DNA from 4 places in the Streptomyces sp. SS1-1 genome. Region 2 is predicted to be linked to each of the others. Evidence: riboswitches for the same ligand, from Rfam matches in the RefSeq annotation. Region 2 holds a riboswitch; each other region holds the start of a gene.

Region 1 (4,114 bases), 920 kb from region 2:
GCTCCCCGCGTACGCGCCGCCCCAGGTGCCGGGCGCCTGGTGGCCGCAGCCGTACGCCCCGCACGGGCACGGCCCCGGCGCACCGGCCCCGGCCTGGAACCCGTACCAGGTCTGACAGTTCAGGCGGACGCCTCCGTCAGCCGGCGCAGTTCGCCGTCGGTCAGGGTCAGCTCGGCCACGCCGAGCAGCGCCGGCAGCTGTTCCGGGGTGCGGGCCGAGGCGATGGGCGCGGCGACCGTGGGCCGGGAGGCCAGCCAGGCCAGGGCCACCGTGGCGACCGGCACGCCGTGCGCGGCGGCCACCTCGTCCAGCGCGGCCAGCACCCGCCGCCCCCGCCCGGTCTCCGCGTGGCGTCCGGCGCCCTGCGCACGCGGGCTGTCCACGGCGGCGCCGGGACGGTACTTGCCGGTGAGGAACCCGGCCGCGAGCGCGTAGTACGGCACCGCGGCGAGGTTCTCCCGCTCGGCGAGGTCCTGGAGGGCGCCCTCGTAGGTGTCGCGGGAGACCAGGTTGTAGTGGGGCTGGAGCGCCACGTACCGGGCCAGGCCCTCGCGGTCGGAGAAGGCGAGGGAGGCCGCCAGCCGCTCGGCGGTGATGTTGGACGCGGCGATGTGCCGGACCTTGCCGGCCTTCACCAGTTCGTCCAGGGCGCCGACGATCTCCTCGACCGGCACCTCGGGCTTGTCGAAGTGCGTGTAGTAGAGGTCGATGCGGTCGGTGCCGAGGCGGCGCAGCGAGGCGTCGGCGGCGGCCTTGATGGTCGCCGCGTTCAGGCCCTGGAAGTCGGGGTGCTGGCTGACCTTGGTGGCGATCACGACGTCGTCCCGGTTGCCGCGCGCCTTGAGCCAGTTGCCGATGACGGTCTCGGACTCACCGCCCACGTTGCCCTCGACCCACGCCGAGTAGGAGTCGGCCGTGTCGAGGAAGTTGCCGCCGGCCTCGGTGTAGGCGTCGAGGACGGCGAAGGAGTGGGCCTCGTCGGCGGTCCACCCGAAGACGTTGCCACCGAGGCAGAGCGGGGAGACCTCGAGGTCGGAGGAGCCGAGTTTGCGCAGTGCAGTCATACCAGGGATCAACGACCCCGGCGGTGGCGCCGATTCCGCTCCGGGGATGAATTCCCTGTGAAGGGGCGGGCGGGCGCACCGAAGACCGGCAGCCCTGACGTCGGGGGGTCGTCGTCAGGACCGCCGGGGATCAGGTGGGGAGCGTGCTCAGGGGGTGAGGCCCTTGCCGCGCAGCCAGGCCAGCGGGTCGATGCCGCTCGCGCTGCCGTCGGGGTGCACCTCGAGGTGCAGGTGGGCGCCGGTCACGTTGCCCGTGGCGCCGACGCGGCCGATGACGTCACCGGTGTTGACCTTCTGGCCGACGCTGACGCTGATCGAGGACTGGTGGGCGAACCAGATCTCGGTGCCGTCGTCCAGGGTCAGCTCGGTCTTGTAGCCGTAGGAGCCGTCCCAGCCGGCGAAGGTGATCGTGCCGGAGTGGACGGCCTTGATCAGGGTGCCGGTCGGCGCGGCGAAGTCGAGGCCCGTGTGGTGCCCCGACGACCAGTAGGCGCCGGCCTCACCGAAGGTGGAGGTCAGGGTGTACGAGGAGGTCGGCAGCGTGTACTGCTTGGCCAGCTCGGCGAGACGCTCGGCCTCGGCCTTCTTGCGGGCCTCCTCCTCGGCGGCGGCCTTCGCCTCGGCGGCCTTCTCCTTCGCTTCCTTCTCCGCCTTGGCGGCCGCCTCGGCGACCTCCTTCTCGGCGGCGGCGACGGCGGCCGCGGCGGCCTTGCTGTCGACCTGGTCCTGCTGGAACTCGGCCTGGGCGATGATCCGGCTGCGCAGTGCCTCACCGGCGTCGGAGCCGCTCTGCGCGGTCTCCTGGCCGGTCTCGCCCATGGTGCTGAGGGCGGTGGCGGTGTCGTCCGCGGCGGAGTCGTCGCCGGAGATCAGGGGCAGGTCGGGCAGGGTGATGGCGACCGGCGGCTTGCCGCTCTGCGCGGTGGCCATGCCGCCCGCGCCGACGGCCGCTATGACGCCGACGCCGAGAACCGTGGAGCTGCGGGCGAGTCCCCCGCCGCGCTGCTTGGAGACGCGGTGCCTGCCGCGGACGGGACGGAGGGAGTCCGCGGTGGGGTTCCACTCCTCGAAGGGGCCCTCGTCGGTGCGGTCGTAGCCGAAGGTGTCGGCGGTGCGCTGACCGGGTACGAACGAGGCATGCGGGGCAGGACGGTTCGACGCCACGTGGGCGTACTCCTTTCCTTCCTTCTCGCCTACCGGGTTAGCTGACGGGTTCGGAGCAGGAAGGTCTCCTACGCGCGTATACGTGCCGTGTTGCCACGGTGGTATCCGCGCGATTCACCCCAAGGTGGTGGTTCCCCGGTTCCTTCGCAGGATTCGGCGCGTGCGCACGGAGCCGCCTCTTGTGACGGCTGGGACGACCGCGCTGCGTTATCGAACGTTAATAGACGCGGGGTACGGATTCCAAGCCGTTCCTCTTGATCATTAACGAATTCCGCCGGGACTTACGGGCCATGAGCGGTCCAAATCGGGCGAGTTGACTTCCCCGCCACACCCCCATGACTGATGACGGTGTGTCAGTTGTTATGCGGAGGGGGTTCGCGCGATCACGTTCCGTGAGAACGGCGGAGACGCCCCGCGAACCTGGGGGACGGCCGGAAAACACTCAGGGCCGGAACTGATGAGTTCCGGCCCTGAGCCTTCAGTAGCGGGGACAGGATTTGAACCTGCGACCTCTGGGTTATGAGCCCAGCGAGCTACCGAGCTGCTCCACCCCGCGGCGATGTGTCCATAGTACGCCATCGCGGGGGCCCGCCGCACACGCCTTTCCGCAGGCCCCGGCCGCGGGGGCCTCGCCGGGCGGGCGTCAGGGCGCCAGGTGGGCGTTGGGGGCCGCCGCCCGGGCCGCGTACTCGGGCAGCACCAGGACGTCCACGCCCGCGGCGGCGAGCATCCCGCTGCCGTCGGCGTCCGTGACGAAGGTGTCCGGCTCGCGCCAGGCCGTGACCACCCGGCGCACCCCGGCCGCCAGGATCAGCCGGGCGCAGGGCGTGGGCCGCGAGGCGCGGTGGGTGCAGGGCTCCAGGCTGCTGTAGACGGTGGCGCCGGCCAGCCTCGGGTCGCCGGGCGCGATCTTGGCGAGGGCCGCCTCCTCGGCGTGCACGACGGGGTCGCCGGCCTCCCGGGAGTGGCCCCGCGCCAGCTCGGTGCCGTCCGCGGCGACCACGACCGCGCCGACGCTGAACGCGGTGGGCGAGGGCGGGCACTCGGCGGCCAGGTCGCAGGCGAGGGCAAGCCAGTGCCGGTCGGCGGCGGCGGGGAGGACACCGGTGCCGGGGGCGGTCGGCTCGTAGCGCATGAGCACCACGTCCTCGATGCGCCGGGTCTCCACCAGCCGCAGCCGGCCCTCCTGGTATCCGCCGGGCCCGAAGAGCCGGGGCGCCCGGGGGTCGCCCACGAACAGCGGGGCGAGCACGAGCTGCAGCTCGTCGGCGAGCCCCTGGCGCAGCAGCTGCGTGTGGACGGTGCCGCCGCCCTCGACCATCAGCCGCTCGACACCGCGCGCCTCGCGCAGGTGGGTCAGCAGGGCCCGCCAGTCCAGGTCGTCGCCGAGGGCGACGACGTCGGCGGCGACGGGGTCCTCCCGCAGCCGCCGGGCGCCCTTCTCCGTCGTGTAGACGACCTTCTCGCCGCCGGTGTGCCAGAAGTTCGCCGCCGGGTCCAGCTCGCCGGACGCGCTGACGGTGACCTTCAGCGGGTACGCGGGCCTGCCCTGGGCGGTGCGGGCGGCCCGGCGCTCGGCCGAGTTCACAAGCAGCCGGGGGTTGTCCGCCCGGATGGTGCCGGCGCCGACGAGGATGGCGTCCACGGAGGCCCGCACCTCGTCGACCCGGTCGAAGTCGGCCGGGCCGGACAGCAGCAGCCGGTCGGGGCCGGTGTCGTCGAGGTAGCCGTCGAGGGAGACGGCGGCGGACAGCAGGACGTAGGGGTACGACGGCATCGGCAGCGCTCTCCCGCTCGGTGGATCGGGGCTGGTTTCGACGGGGCTTGGTTCAAGTTTGAAACAAACCTACACTGGGCACATGACGACTCGCTGGCTCACCCCCGAG
Region 2 (4,114 bases):
TCGGTCAGACGGTCTATCTCGTCGGCGACGAACTGCGCCTCGTCGTGCTCGGTGTCGGCGACGTAGCCGGTGATGCGCGCGCCGGCGCCCGCGTTGGTCCACAGGTTCTTGGGCCGGCGGGACTCGTTGCGCTCGATGACGGCGTTGGCGGCGCTGAGGATGGTCTGCGTGGAGCGGTAGTTCTGCTCCAGCAGGATCGTCGTCGCGTCCGGGTAGTCCTCCTCGAACTGGAGGATGTTGCGGATGGTGGCGCCGCGGAAGGCGTAGATCGACTGGTCGGCGTCGCCCACCACGCACAGCTCGGCGGGCGGGACCTCGGCCTCGGGCGGTACGTCGACGGGGTGCTCGGAGGTGCCGACCAGCTCGCGGACCAGGGCGTACTGCGCGTGGTTGGTGTCCTGGTACTCGTCCACCAGCACATGCCGGAACCGGCGGCGGTAGTGCTCGGCGACGTCGGGGAAGGCGCGCAGCAGGTTGACCGTCGTCATGATCAGGTCGTCGAAGTCGAGGGCGTTGGCCTCCCGCAGCCGCGACTGGTAGAGCGCGTACGCCTGGGCGAGGGTCTTCTCGAAGCCGTCGGTGGCCTGGGCGGCGAAGTCCTCCTCGTCGATCAGCTCGTTCTTCAGGTTGCTGATCTTGGCGCTGAACGACTTGGGCGGGAACCGCTTCGGGTCGAGGTCGAGGTCCCGGCAGACGAGCGCCATCAGCCGCTTGCTGTCGGCGGCGTCGTAGATCGAGAACGACGAGGTGAACCCGAGCTTCTTGCTCTCGCGGCGCAGGATGCGGACGCAGGCGCTGTGGAAGGTCATCACCCACATCGCGTTGGCGCGCGGTCCGACGAGCTGCTCGACGCGCTCCTTCATCTCGCCGGCGGCCTTGTTGGTGAAGGTGATCGCCAGGATCTGGCCGGGGTGCACGTTCCGCTCGCCGAGCAGGTACGCGATGCGGTGCGTGAGCACACGCGTCTTGCCGGACCCGGCTCCGGCCACGATGAGCAGCGGGGTGCCGGAGTGGACGACGGCCGCGCGCTGGTTCTCGTTGAGGCCTTCCAGCAGCGCGGCGGCGTCGAGGGCGGGGCGCGGGGCGCCGTCGCGGTAGTACGCGTCGCGGTCCGGCGGCACGTCGAACTTCCCGCCGAACAGATCGTCCGGAAGCGACTCCGGAGTGTGATCGACCTCGGGCGGTGGCGGGGGCTCTTCCCCGTGGGCCCGTGGGGCCTGGAGGTCCGCCAGGAAGCTGTCGTCAAAGAGGCTGCTCATCGCTCTCCGAGTCTAGGCGGCCCCACCGACAACCGGCCGCCACCTCGAGAACATCACACCGTCCGGTCCGGCGTCCCGGCCGCCCGGTCACGGTACGAAGTCATCCCATCACGCCACACATCGCTCGGGGAGATCATGCGATGCCGCCACATCCCGCGCATACGGGACTGACCGCATCAGGACGGCACCAGCCACCCGCCCGATCCCCCTCCACCCCCTCCCCTGACCGAAGGTCACGAAAATGTATCGGGCATATCGCACATCAACCTTCACAGCGGCCACACCGGTTGGCTACCGTGCCGGGCAGGCCGTACGACCCCCACCGGCGAACGACGCCGGGCCGCACGGCCTCCGCCGAGTCCGGAGCGTCCGGAGCCGGGGACCCACCGAACTTGGGGTGAATCGGCCCGACCTCCCCTCCGGGGAGCGGCCGTAGGGCAACCCTTCCGAACCACCCGCCCGAACCCGACAGCTAACTCGGCAGGCGGAGCATGGAAGGAGTCGCCTCCCTTGGCGTCGCACCGCAAGTCGCGTCCCTCCAGCACGCGCGTGGCAGGCATACGGACCCCCGCGCTGGCCACCGCGGCCCTCACCTCCGTGGCCCTGCTGTCCCAGACGGCCCAGGCGAGCCCGTCCGCCGACGACCGGCCGAGCCTCGAAGAGGTCGAGAAGAAGGTCGACGACCTCTACCGCCAGGCGGAGTCGGCCACCGAGAAGTACAACGCGGCCAAGGAGAAGACGACCAAGCAGCGCAAGCGCGTCGACACCCTCCTCGACGACGTCGCCCGGCGCACGCAGAAGCTCAACGACGCGCGCGAGGAGCTGGGGCGCAACGCCGCCGCCCAGTACCGCACCGGTGCCGCCGCCCCGGACACCGCGACGTTCCTGCTCGCGGACACGCCCCAGGACTACTTCGACCAGTCCCAGCTGATGAACCGTATGACGGGACGTCAGAAGCAGTCGGTCGACGAGTACTTCACCGAGCAGTCCGCGACGATGAAGAAGCGGCAGGAGGCCACGCGGAGCCTCGAGACGCTCACCGAGTCGCAGAACGACCTGCGGACCGCCAAGTCGACCGTCCAGAAGAAGCTCGCGGACGCGCGCCGGCTGCTGTCCGAGCTGACCGCGCAGGAGAAAGCCCGCCTCGCCGCGATCGAGAAGCGCAAGCAGGCGGAGGCCGCCCGCAAGGCCGAGGAGCTGGCCCGGCAGCAGCAGGCGGAGGCCGAGCGCGAACGCGAGGAGGCCGCGCAGCAGCAGGAGCAGGGCGGGCAGGAACAGGGCGCCACCGCCCCGGACGGGTCGTACGCCACGAAGGCCGAGAAGGCGTTGTCCTTCGCCCGCACCCAGATCGGCAAGCCGTACGTCTGGGGCGCCACCGGCCCCGACTCCTACGACTGCTCCGGGCTCACCCAGGCCGCCTGGAAGGCCGCCGGCGTCGACATCCCGCGCGTCACCTACGACCAGGTCAACGCGGGCACGACGGTCCCCGTGTCCAGCGCCCAGCCCGGTGACCTGGTCTTCTTCTACGACGACGTCACGCACGTGGGCCTCTACATCGGCAACGGCATGATGATCCACGCCCCGAAGCCCGGCGCGTACGTCCGCGAGGAGTCGATCTACTATGACGGCGAGTCGGCGATCCACAGCGTGGTCCGTCCGGCGTGACGGGCGGGCGGGAGCCGGGCGGAGGAGAGGGACACGTGTCCATGACGGGGGTCGTGACGGCGGTCAGCAGGAACGAGGCGTACTCGTTCACGAAGCCGAACCGGGAGAGCGTCACGCTGCTGACCGGCCTGGGGGTGGACGGCGACGTCCACGCGGGGGTCACGGTGAAGCACCGCTCGCGGGTCGCCCAGGACCCCACGCAGCCGAACCTGCGCCAGGTGCACCTCATCCACGAGGAGCTCTTCGCCGAGCTCGCCGGGGCCGGCTTCCGGGTGGCGCCCGGCGAGCTCGGCGAGAACGTCACCACGCGCGGCCTGGACCTGCTCGGTCTTCCGGTGGGCACGCTGCTGCGCATCGGCGCCGAGGCCGTGGTCGAGGTCACCGGGCTGCGGAACCCGTGCCTGCAGATCGACCGCTTCCAGGACGGGCTGCTCAAGCAGGTCGTGAGCCGTGACGAGGCCGGCCGCCTCGTGCGCAGGGCCGGGATCATGGGTGTCGTCGCGGAGGGCGGGGTGGTCCGCCCCGGCGACACGATCGAGGTGGAGCTGCCGGACGGACCGCACCGGCCGCTGGACCGCGTCTGAGGGACGGCCCCGGGGGGCGTCGGCGCGTCCGGCTCCCCGGGCCGCACGGGCCGCCGATTCACCCACCCCCCGCGCGCGCCCCCACCCGCACGCCGGTGCCGTGCTCCTTAGCATCGGCCCATGCCCGCCGCCACACCCGCGTCCGCGTCCCCCCTGCCCGCCTGGTGGGCGCGACGTCCCCCCGCCGCCGGCGCCTCGGTCATGGCCACCGGCATCCTCTCGGTGGCCCTGCACCAGTCGGGCCACGCGATCCTGTCCCGGATCGCCCTCGCCCTGGCGTGCGTCGCCTGGCTCGCGCTCGCCTGCGACTTCGTCGCCCGGCTCCTGTGGCACCGCTCCGCGTGGGTGAGGGCGGCGGCCGGCCCGGCCTCGCTCTGCGCCGTCGCCGCGACCGCGATCCTGGGCACCCGCTTCGCCGTGGGAGGCCGGCAGACCCTCGCCGAGGCCCTGCTGGCCCTCGCCTTCGCGCTCTGGCCGGGCCTGCTGTACGTCGTCCTGCGGCACTGGCGGCACGGGATGCCGGGGCCCGTCTTCCTCGGCTGCGTCGCCACGCAGGGGCTCGCCGTGCTCGCGGCCACGCTGGCCGCCACGGCGGGGGCGGCCTGG
Region 3 (4,114 bases), 2.0 Mb from region 2:
TCGCTGACCCCGCACCGGCTCGCCGCCGAGGACGACGGCGGCGTCGAGCTCCTGTTCGTCCACACCCTGTTGCAGAGCCCCACGGCCACCCTGTGCCTGGGCCCCACCCCTGGAGTGACGCCATGACCGACATGGAGGAGAAGTTCCCCCGCGCCCTGTGGGTGCGCCTCATCATCTACATCGCGGTGGGGCACGTCTTCGCCGCCTTCATCTACTTCCTCTTCGAGGCGGGCGGCGGAAAGTAGGCGTACCCCTCGTTCTCAGTCGAGCAGCCGCCCCCGCAGACGCTCCCGCGCCTCGGGGGTGAGCCGCAGGCCCTGCTCCAGGTAGGTGTCGACGTCGCCCCAGGTCGCGTCGATCGTGTCGAAGGCGGCCTGCAGATACTCCGCGCGCGCGTCGAAGAGAGGGCTCAGCAGCTCCATGACCTCCGGCGAGTAGGCCGAGGGCGCGTCGCTGCCGCGCCGCACCTTGTAGCGGCGGTGCTTCTCGTTGGACTTCAGATAGTCGGCGACGATCGCCTCCCGCTCGACGCCGACCGCGAGCAGCGTCACCGCGATCGACAGGCCCGCGCGGTCCTTGCCGGCCGCGCAGTGCATCAGCGCCGGGACGCTGTCCTCCACCAGGGAGCGCAGCACCTGCGAGTGCTCGCCGGTGCGCTCCGTGACGATGGAGCGGTAGGAGGCGATCATCCGGGCCGCGCCCTTGCCGTCCGCCAGGATCTCCCGCAGCTGGTCGAGATCGCCGTCGCGGACCATCTTCCAGAACTCCGCGCCGTCCGCCGGGTCGGACAGCGGCAGGTTCACATTGCGGACGCCCGGCAGCTCGACGTCCGGACCCTCCAGCTTCTGGTCCGCCGCGTTGCGGAAGTCGAAGATCGTGTGCAGCCCCAGCGAGTCGAGGAAGGCCGCGTCCTCGGCGGTGGCGTGGGCGAGGTGGCCGCTGCGGAACAGCACGCCGTGCCGCACCCGTCGTCCGTCCACGGTGGGCAGGCCGCCCACGTCGCGGAAGTTGCGCACACCGGCCAGCTCGGGCTCGGTCGACGGGATCTGCTGCGTCACGGGGGCTCCTCCCGGTCGTCCCCGCCGGCGCGGCTCGGCGGTGAGGCCGGCGAGGTGCGCCTCCGACGATACGACATGGCTGTGTGCGCCAAGCAGTTGTCCACAGGCCGCAGCAAGGGAGTAATGGTCTGAAACGGGCGAAGTGGCCTTATGTCGGTAATGATCGGTCTGGATATCCGCCGCCGTCGCATTCAGGCTTTCTGTCCGAATTGATGCCTTCATTCCAACTCGCTCCGGAATAGGGAAAGCTGGAGCAGGGTCACGTGAGGAGCGTCATATCGGTGACGGTGCGTCGCCCGTCATGCTCACGTAATCGGCCTTTCTCGCAAGGGAATTCGAGGGTGGCGGCCCTCTCGAAATGCACGCAGGGTGACCGGTGGATCCCGTAAAGGATCAAGCCGAACGTATTCGGACGGAACCCCTCACTTGTTCCCATGCGTCTTTCTCGCTTACGTTCGCCACCAATCCGGACGGACGCCTAATCCTGCCGCCGACCGGAATCCGCGCACACCCACCCGTACACGGCAGGAGCGGGGGACCCACAGGTACGTCGCCTGTTCCGGTCCCGGAACAGGCTCGGGGTCAAGTCGCGTCCCGACGCGGCCGGGCATCTCCAGCCCGCACCCGACAGCTCACCTCGCAGGCGCCGGAGAGGAATTCGCCATGCCCGCGAAGGGTAAGCATCGCCGTCCCAAGTCCCTGCGCCTCACCCGCACGATCGCCGTCGCCGGAACCGGTGGCGCCGCTCTCGCGCTCCCGCTGATCGGGGCCACCGGCGCCCACGCCGCGACCGGCCAGTCCGCCCCGCAGAAGGCGGTCCAGTCCGTCCCGGCCGCCGCCGAGAAGGCCCCGGCGCAGAAGACCTCCGCGCAGAAGACGCGCACCTACGAGGTGAAGCGCGGCGACTACCTGTCGAAGATCGCCGACGAGCAGGACGTCCGCGGCGGCTGGAAGAAGCTGTACGCCGACAACCGCGAGGCCGTCGGCTCCGACCCGTCGCTCATCCACCCGGGCCTGAAGCTCTCGATCGGCAAGAAGGCCGCGACCGCCGCCCCCAAGGCGTCGGCCCCGTCCACCGCGCCGTCCAAGCCGTCCGCGAAGCCCGCCGCGCCGAAGAAGGCCGCGACGGCCGCCCAGAGCGCCGGTGAGACGAGCACCGTCAACGGCTTCAGCGCCCCGGTGTCCACCGCCGCCGTCGGCACCTCGTACAAGGTGGCGGGCAGCATGTGGTCCAGCGGCTACCACACCGGCGTGGACTTCTCCGCCGCCACCGGCACCCCCCTGAAGGCGGTCGGCGCCGGCACCGTCGTCTCCGCCGGCTGGGGCGGCGCCTACGGCAACCAGGTCGTCATCCGGCTCGCCGACGGCTACTACGCCCAGTACGCCCACCTGTCCTCGCTGTCCGTCTCCAGCGGCCAGACGGTGACCGCGGGCCAGCAGATCGGCCTCTCCGGCGCGACCGGCAACGTGACCGGCCCGCACCTGCACTTCGAGATCCGCACCACGCCGAACTACGGCTCCGACGTGGACCCGGTGGCCTACCTCCGCTCCAAGGGCGTCGCCATCGGCTGACCCCCGCCCCACGGCGCGCCTCCCTGACACGCACGCGCACCACCTGCCTGACACGCAGCCGAAGGCCGGACCCCGATCCCCGGGTCCGGCCTTCGGTCTGTCGTGCACACCCACGCGTGGCGTTTCGGCTCTCAACATCCCCGCGTGGACCGGTATTCCGGGTTTGGTGAAGGCTTTGGCAGTGGCTTATCTCACCGCTCGTCAACCCTTTCCTACGGTCGCGTAGGTCACATCGGAAGGTGAATCATGTCCCGACGTGACAGACGATTCGAAGAGTGACAGCAGAAGAGTGATCGGGTCGTACGTCGCGGTGGGGGACAGCTTCACCGAGGGCGTCGGCGACCCCGGCCCCGACGGGGCGTTCGTCGGCTGGGCCGACCGGTTCGCGGTCCTTCTGGCCGACCGGCGTCCCGAGGGCGACTTCCGGTACACGAACCTCGCCGTGCGCGGCAGACTGCTCGACCAGATCGTGGCGGAACAGGTCCCCAAGGCCGTGGAACTCGCCCCGGACCTGGTGTCGTTCTGCGCGGGCGGCAACGACATCCTGCGGCCCGGCACCGACCCCGACGAAGTGGCCGAACGGTTCGAACGGGCCGTCGCCCGGCTCGCCTCGGCGGCGGGCACGGTCATGGTGACGACCGGCTTCGACACCCGGGGCGTGCCCGTGCTGAAGCACCTGCGCGGCAAGATCGCCACGTACAACGGGCACGTCCGCGCCATCGCCGACCGCTACGGCTGCCCGGTGCTCGACCTGTGGTCCCTGAAGACCGTCCAGGACCGCCGGGCCTGGGACAGCGACCGGCTCCACCTCTCTCCCGAGGGGCACACGCGCGTGGCGCTGCGCGCCGGCCAGGTCCTGGGCCTTCAGATCCCCGCCGACCCGGACCAGCCCTGGCCGCCGCTCCCGCCCCGCGGGACGCTGGAGATCCGGCGCGACGACGTCCAGTGGGCGCGCGAGTACCTGGTCCCCTGGATCGGGCGGCGCCTGCGCGGCGAGTCCTCGGGCGACCACGTGACCGCCAAGGGCGCGCTCTCGGCGTACGACATCAAGATGCGCATCGAGTCGGTGGCCTGAGCCCGGCGGCACGGCCGGGCGACAGCGGAGCCGCCCGTGACCGGTCCGGTCACGGGCGGCCGCTCACCGCGCCGAGGCGGTCAACGCCGCCCGCTCCAGGCCCAGCTCCCGGGCCAGCGCCTCGTCCACCCACTCCTGGGCCCGCGCGCGGGACAGCGACCCGGGATACGACGTCAGCTGGACCGCCAGACCGTCGAGGAGGGCGGTCAGGCGCAGTGCGGCCGCCGCCGGGTCCGGGCAGTCGAACTCGCCCGCGGCCACGCCCTCCGCGAGGACCCCGGCGAGGGCGCTCTTCCACTGCCGGTCGAGCTCGCGCGTGACCTCCCGCAGGGCCGGATCGCGCAACGCCGCCGCCCAGCCCTCGATCCACAGCCGCCAGCCCTTGGCCTGACCGGTCGGCGCGTACCAG
Region 4 (4,114 bases), 1.1 Mb from region 2:
TCGAGGAACTGCCCGAGACGGTCTGAGTGGCCCGAGCGGGTCTCCCGCACGGCACGGAAGCCGCGTCCGCCTTTCCGGCGGGCGCGGCTTCGTCTTTCCGGGCCGGGCTCGCGTGGAATTTCACGGCGGCGGCGCCACGACGGCACCTGAATTACCCCGGACAGTCAAAAAAGGGCAGCATGAATGCGCCGCCCCGGAATTGCTCTTCTTTGTATACGGCGCCTGTGTTAATTCCGCAGGCTCGGCATGTTTACGGCATGTTGCGAATTCCTCACACGCTCCGCGCGCTCGCCCCCGGAGCCGAAGCGCAGCCGGTGCGCGGACAGCCCGCGCTCGGTGTGCAGGGCGGTGAGCGCGCGGGCGCGTTCGCCGTCGCCGCGCGCCACCGCGTCCACGATCGCGCCGTGCTCCGCCCAGGACTCCACGGGGTCGGCGGACGCCTCCACGGCGTACATCCAGGCGATCTTGTGCCGCAGCTGGGTCAGCGTCGAGGTGAGCGCGGTGCTGCCCGAGGCCTGGGCCAGCGTCTCGTGGAACCAGCCGCCCAGCGAGCGCAGATCCTCGCTGTTGCCCCGCCTGGCCCGCTCCTGACCCAGCCTGACCAGGCCCCGCAGCACCTTCAGATGGGCCTCGGTGCGCCGCTGGGCGGCCCGTGCGGCGCCGAGCGGCTCCAGCAGGGTGCGCATCTCCAGGACGTCGGCCGCCTCCTGCTCGGTGGGCTCGGCCACGCACGCGCCCGCGTGCCGTCGGGTCACGACGAAGCCCTCCGCCTCCAGGGTGCGCAGCGCCTCGCGCACGGGGACACGGGAGACGCCGTAGCGGCGGGCGAGGACCTCCTCCGTGAGCCGGCCGCCGCGCTCCAGGACACCGGCGACGATGTCGTCCCGGATCGCGGTGCACACCGAGTGCGCCGGAATACGCATGCCGACCTCCGCCTTAATCCCCGTGAAACGTCGACGAATGACGTGTGTTCAGCGACTCTATGGCAAGAAGCGTGAATTTCCGACGGCGGGCCGGAATCCATGGATATTTTTTGGACAGTCCTTGTCCAGAAAGACCGAAAGCCCCGGCTCGGGAGCCGGGGCCACGTTAAGGCGGACGGGCGCGTCAGAGCGCGACGCCGTGCGAGCGCAGATAGCCGACCGGGTCGATGTCGGAGCCGTACTCGGCGGTGGTGCGCGCCTCGAAGTGCAGATGCGGGCCCGTGACGTTGCCGGTGGCGCCGGACAGGCCGATCTGCTGGCCGGGGGTGACCGTCTGGCCCACCGAGACGCCGATCGACGACAGGTGCCCGTACTGGGTGTAGGTGCCGTCGTTCATCTTGATCACGACGTTGTTGCCGTAGGCCCCGCCCCAGCCGGCCTCGACGACGGTGCCGGCGCCGACCGCGTGCACCGAGGTGCCGCTGGCGGCGTGGAAGTCGATGCCGGTGTGGCTGCCGGAGGACCAGAGGCCACCGCCGGACTGGTAGGAGGTCGACACGTACGACCCGGCGATCGGGGCGACGTAGGACAGCAGGCGCTTGCGCTCGGCCTCCCGCGCGGCGCGCTCCTTGGCCTCCCGCTCCTGCTTGGCCTTCTCGGCGGCCTTGTGGCGCGCGGCCTCCTGGGCGGCCTGCTTGAGGGCCGCGGCCTCGGCGGCGGCCCGCTCCTGGGCGGCGGCCTGCGCGTCGATCTGGGTGGCGATGGAGTCCTCGACGGCGACGACCGGGATGAGACCGGTCTGCTCCGCGGCGGGCTCGGCGGCCAGCGCGGGGGCGGCGAGGGTGCCCACGACGCCGGTGGCGGTGAGGGCGGCGACACCGGCCGCACGGGCCGTGGTGCGCTCGAACCGGCCGGGCTTGCGGTGCTTCCCGGAGGGGCGGTTCTTCCCCGTGGCGCAGCTGAACGCCATGTGGTGGCTGGTCCTTTCCTTCCCTCTCGCCTACCGGGTTAGCTGACGGGTTCGGAGCAGGAAGGTCTCCTACGGACCCCCTCGCGGCTGCGCGGGCGTCCGATTCACCCCAGGGACTGCGGTGGGTCCCCGGCTCCCCTGGCTCGCGCCATACGGGGACTCGGCGATGACTGTCCGGTGCCGCGGGCGCGGCGCACTGCCTGACGAACAGCCCGGAAGACGCTAAGCGGGACAGTGTTCAATTCCCAAACGGAACGCGGCTTTTGTAGCGCATCCCACAGGGCAGACAGGCCGCCTCCGCCCCAATTCGGGCATAAGGGAGCCCTGGTGACGTTGCCGTCACCAGGGCTCCCCCGCGCGCGGGACGGGCCGGTGCTCTAGTCGGCCGTCACGACGGTGACTTCGCCGATGCCGAGGGCCTCGACGGGCTCCCGGATCGCCGACGCGTCGCCGACGAGGACCGTGACGAGACGGTCCGCCGGGAAGGCGCTGACGACCGCGGCGGTGGCCTCGACGGTGCCGGTGGCGGCGAGCTGCTGGTACAGCGTCGCCTGGAAGTCGTCGGGGAGGTGCTGCTCCACCTGGTCGGCCAGCGTGCTCGCCACGGCGGCGGCCGTCTCGTACTTCAGCGGCGCCACCCCGACCAGGTTCTGCACGGCGAAGTCCCGCTCGGCGTCGGTGAGTCCGTCGGCGGCGATCCCGCGCAGGACGGTCCACAGGTCGTCCAGGGCGGGGCCGGTGTTGGGCGTGTCGACGGAGCCGGTGATGGCGAGCATCGAGGCGCCGGTGCCGTCCGGCGCGGAGCGCAGGACCTGCCCGAACGCCCGCACGCCGTAGGTATAGCCCTTCTCCTCGCGCAGGACCTTGTCCAGCCGGGAGGTGAGCGTGCCGCCGAGGCAGTACGTGCCGAGGACCTGCGCCGGCCACACGCGGTCGTGCCGGTCGGGGCCGATCCGGCCGATCAGCAGCTGCGTCTGCACGGCTCCGGGGCGGTCCACGATGACGACCCGCCCGGTGTCGTCCGCGGTGACCGGCGGGACGGGCCGCGGCTCGGCCTGCGAACCGGTCCAGGCGCCCAGGCTGTCGCCCAGCAGGGCGTCCAGGTCGACGCCGGTCAGGTCGCCGACGACCACGACCGTGGAGGTGGCGGGGCGCACATGCCGCTCGAAGAACGCGCGTACGGCCGCGGAGTCGATGCCGGCGACGGTCTCCTCGGTGCCCTGGCGGGGGCGGGACATGCGCGAGGACGCCGGGAACAGCTGCCGGGACAGCTCCTTGGCCGCCCGGCGCGACGGGTTCGCCAGCTCGTGCGGGATCTCGTCGAGGCGGTTGCGCACCAGGCGCTCCACCTCGGCGTCGGCGAACAGCGGCGCCCTGAGCGCGTCGGCGAGCAGGTCCAGCGCCTTCGGCAGCCGGGAGACCGGCACCTCCAGGCTGACCCGGACGCCGGGGTGGTCGGCGTACGCGTCGAGGGTGGCGCCGCAGCGCTCCAGCTCGGCCGCGTACTCCTCGGCGGTGTGCTTGTCGGTGCCCTCGGACAGGGCGCGCGCCATGATCGTGGCGATGCCGTCCAGGCCCGCGGGCTCGGCGTCGAGCGGCGTGTCGAGGAGGACCTCGACGGCGACGACCTGCTGGCCGGGGCGGTGGCAGCGCAGGACCGTCAGGCCGTTGTCCAGGGTGCCGCGCTCGGGGGCCGGGAACGCCCAGGGCCGGGGCGCGCCGGCCTGGGGCTGCGGGTGGAACTCCATGCTCGCGAGTTCGGTCACTGCGCCGACTCCTCGTTCTCGTCGGTGGTCTCGTCGGCCTCGGCGGCGGTCGGCTCGTACACGAGCACCGCGCGGTTGTCCGGGCGCAGCCGGGCCTGGGCGACCGCCTGCACCTCCTCGGCGGTGACGTCGAGCACGCGCTGCACGGCGGTGAAGGCGAGCTGCGGGTCGCCGAACAGGACGGCGTACCGGCACAGTTCGTCGGCGCGGCCGGCGCAGGTGCCGAGCCGGTCCAGCCACTCGCGCTCCAGCTGGGCCTGCGCGCGTTCCATCTCCTCGGCGGTGGGGCCCTCCGCGGCGAAGCGGGCGAGCTCCTCGTCGACGGCGGCCTCGATCACCGGCACCTCGACGTCACCGGAGGTCTTCACGTCCAGCCAGCCGAGGGAGGGCGCGCCCGCCAGGCGCAGCAGGCCGAAACCGGCCGCCACGGCCGTACGGTCGCGCCGCACGAGCCG

The links. A riboswitch is a leader RNA that binds a small molecule or an ion and turns the genes downstream of it on or off. The one in region 2 is predicted to bind cyclic di-AMP.
Region 1: it holds a riboswitch for cyclic di-AMP, as region 2 does, so the genes downstream of both, F8R89_RS16900 (M23 family metallopeptidase) here and F8R89_RS21525 (C40 family peptidase) in region 2, are expected to answer to the same signal.
Region 3: it holds a riboswitch for cyclic di-AMP, as region 2 does, so the genes downstream of both, F8R89_RS30160 (LysM peptidoglycan-binding domain-containing M23 family metallopeptidase) here and F8R89_RS21525 (C40 family peptidase) in region 2, are expected to answer to the same signal.
Region 4: it holds a riboswitch for cyclic di-AMP, as region 2 does, so the genes downstream of both, F8R89_RS26510 (M23 family metallopeptidase) here and F8R89_RS21525 (C40 family peptidase) in region 2, are expected to answer to the same signal.

Annotation. Positions count from the first base shown of each region.
Region 1 is NZ_WBXN01000004.1:3,435,709-3,439,822, forward strand. Features, by position in the region: gene F8R89_RS16890 (PrsW family intramembrane metalloprotease) at 1-115, shown strand, start outside; gene F8R89_RS16895 (aldo/keto reductase) at 120-1,064, opposite strand; gene F8R89_RS16900 (M23 family metallopeptidase) at 1,212-2,228, opposite strand; cyclic di-AMP (ydaO/yuaA leader) riboswitch at 2,240-2,397, opposite strand; tRNA gene F8R89_RS16905 (tRNA-Met) at 2,711-2,784, opposite strand; gene F8R89_RS16910 (dihydrofolate reductase family protein) at 2,872-4,005, opposite strand; gene F8R89_RS16915 (MarR family winged helix-turn-helix transcriptional regulator) at 4,088-4,114, shown strand, end outside.
Region 2 is NZ_WBXN01000004.1:4,356,920-4,361,033, reverse strand. Features, by position in the region: gene pcrA (DNA helicase PcrA) at 1-1,259, opposite strand, end outside; cyclic di-AMP (ydaO/yuaA leader) riboswitch at 1,602-1,761, shown strand; gene F8R89_RS21525 (C40 family peptidase) at 1,770-2,924, shown strand; gene F8R89_RS21520 (MOSC domain-containing protein) at 2,966-3,508, shown strand; gene F8R89_RS21515 (tellurite resistance/C4-dicarboxylate transporter family protein) at 3,629-4,114, shown strand, end outside.
Region 3 is NZ_WBXN01000004.1:6,323,681-6,327,794, forward strand. Features, by position in the region: gene F8R89_RS30145 (helix-turn-helix domain-containing protein) at 1-126, shown strand, start outside; gene F8R89_RS30150 (DUF6126 family protein) at 123-245, shown strand; gene F8R89_RS30155 (tyrosine-protein phosphatase) at 261-1,058, opposite strand; cyclic di-AMP (ydaO/yuaA leader) riboswitch at 1,557-1,717, shown strand; gene F8R89_RS30160 (LysM peptidoglycan-binding domain-containing M23 family metallopeptidase) at 1,722-2,630, shown strand; gene F8R89_RS30165 (SGNH/GDSL hydrolase family protein) at 2,920-3,705, shown strand; gene F8R89_RS30170 (TetR/AcrR family transcriptional regulator) at 3,769-4,114, opposite strand, start outside.
Region 4 is NZ_WBXN01000004.1:5,476,527-5,480,640, reverse strand. Features, by position in the region: gene F8R89_RS26520 (HPr family phosphocarrier protein) at 1-26, shown strand, start outside; gene F8R89_RS26515 (GntR family transcriptional regulator) at 228-923, opposite strand; gene F8R89_RS26510 (M23 family metallopeptidase) at 1,108-1,893, opposite strand; cyclic di-AMP (ydaO/yuaA leader) riboswitch at 1,906-2,069, opposite strand; gene F8R89_RS26505 (M16 family metallopeptidase) at 2,271-3,659, opposite strand; gene F8R89_RS26500 (M16 family metallopeptidase) at 3,656-4,114, opposite strand, start outside.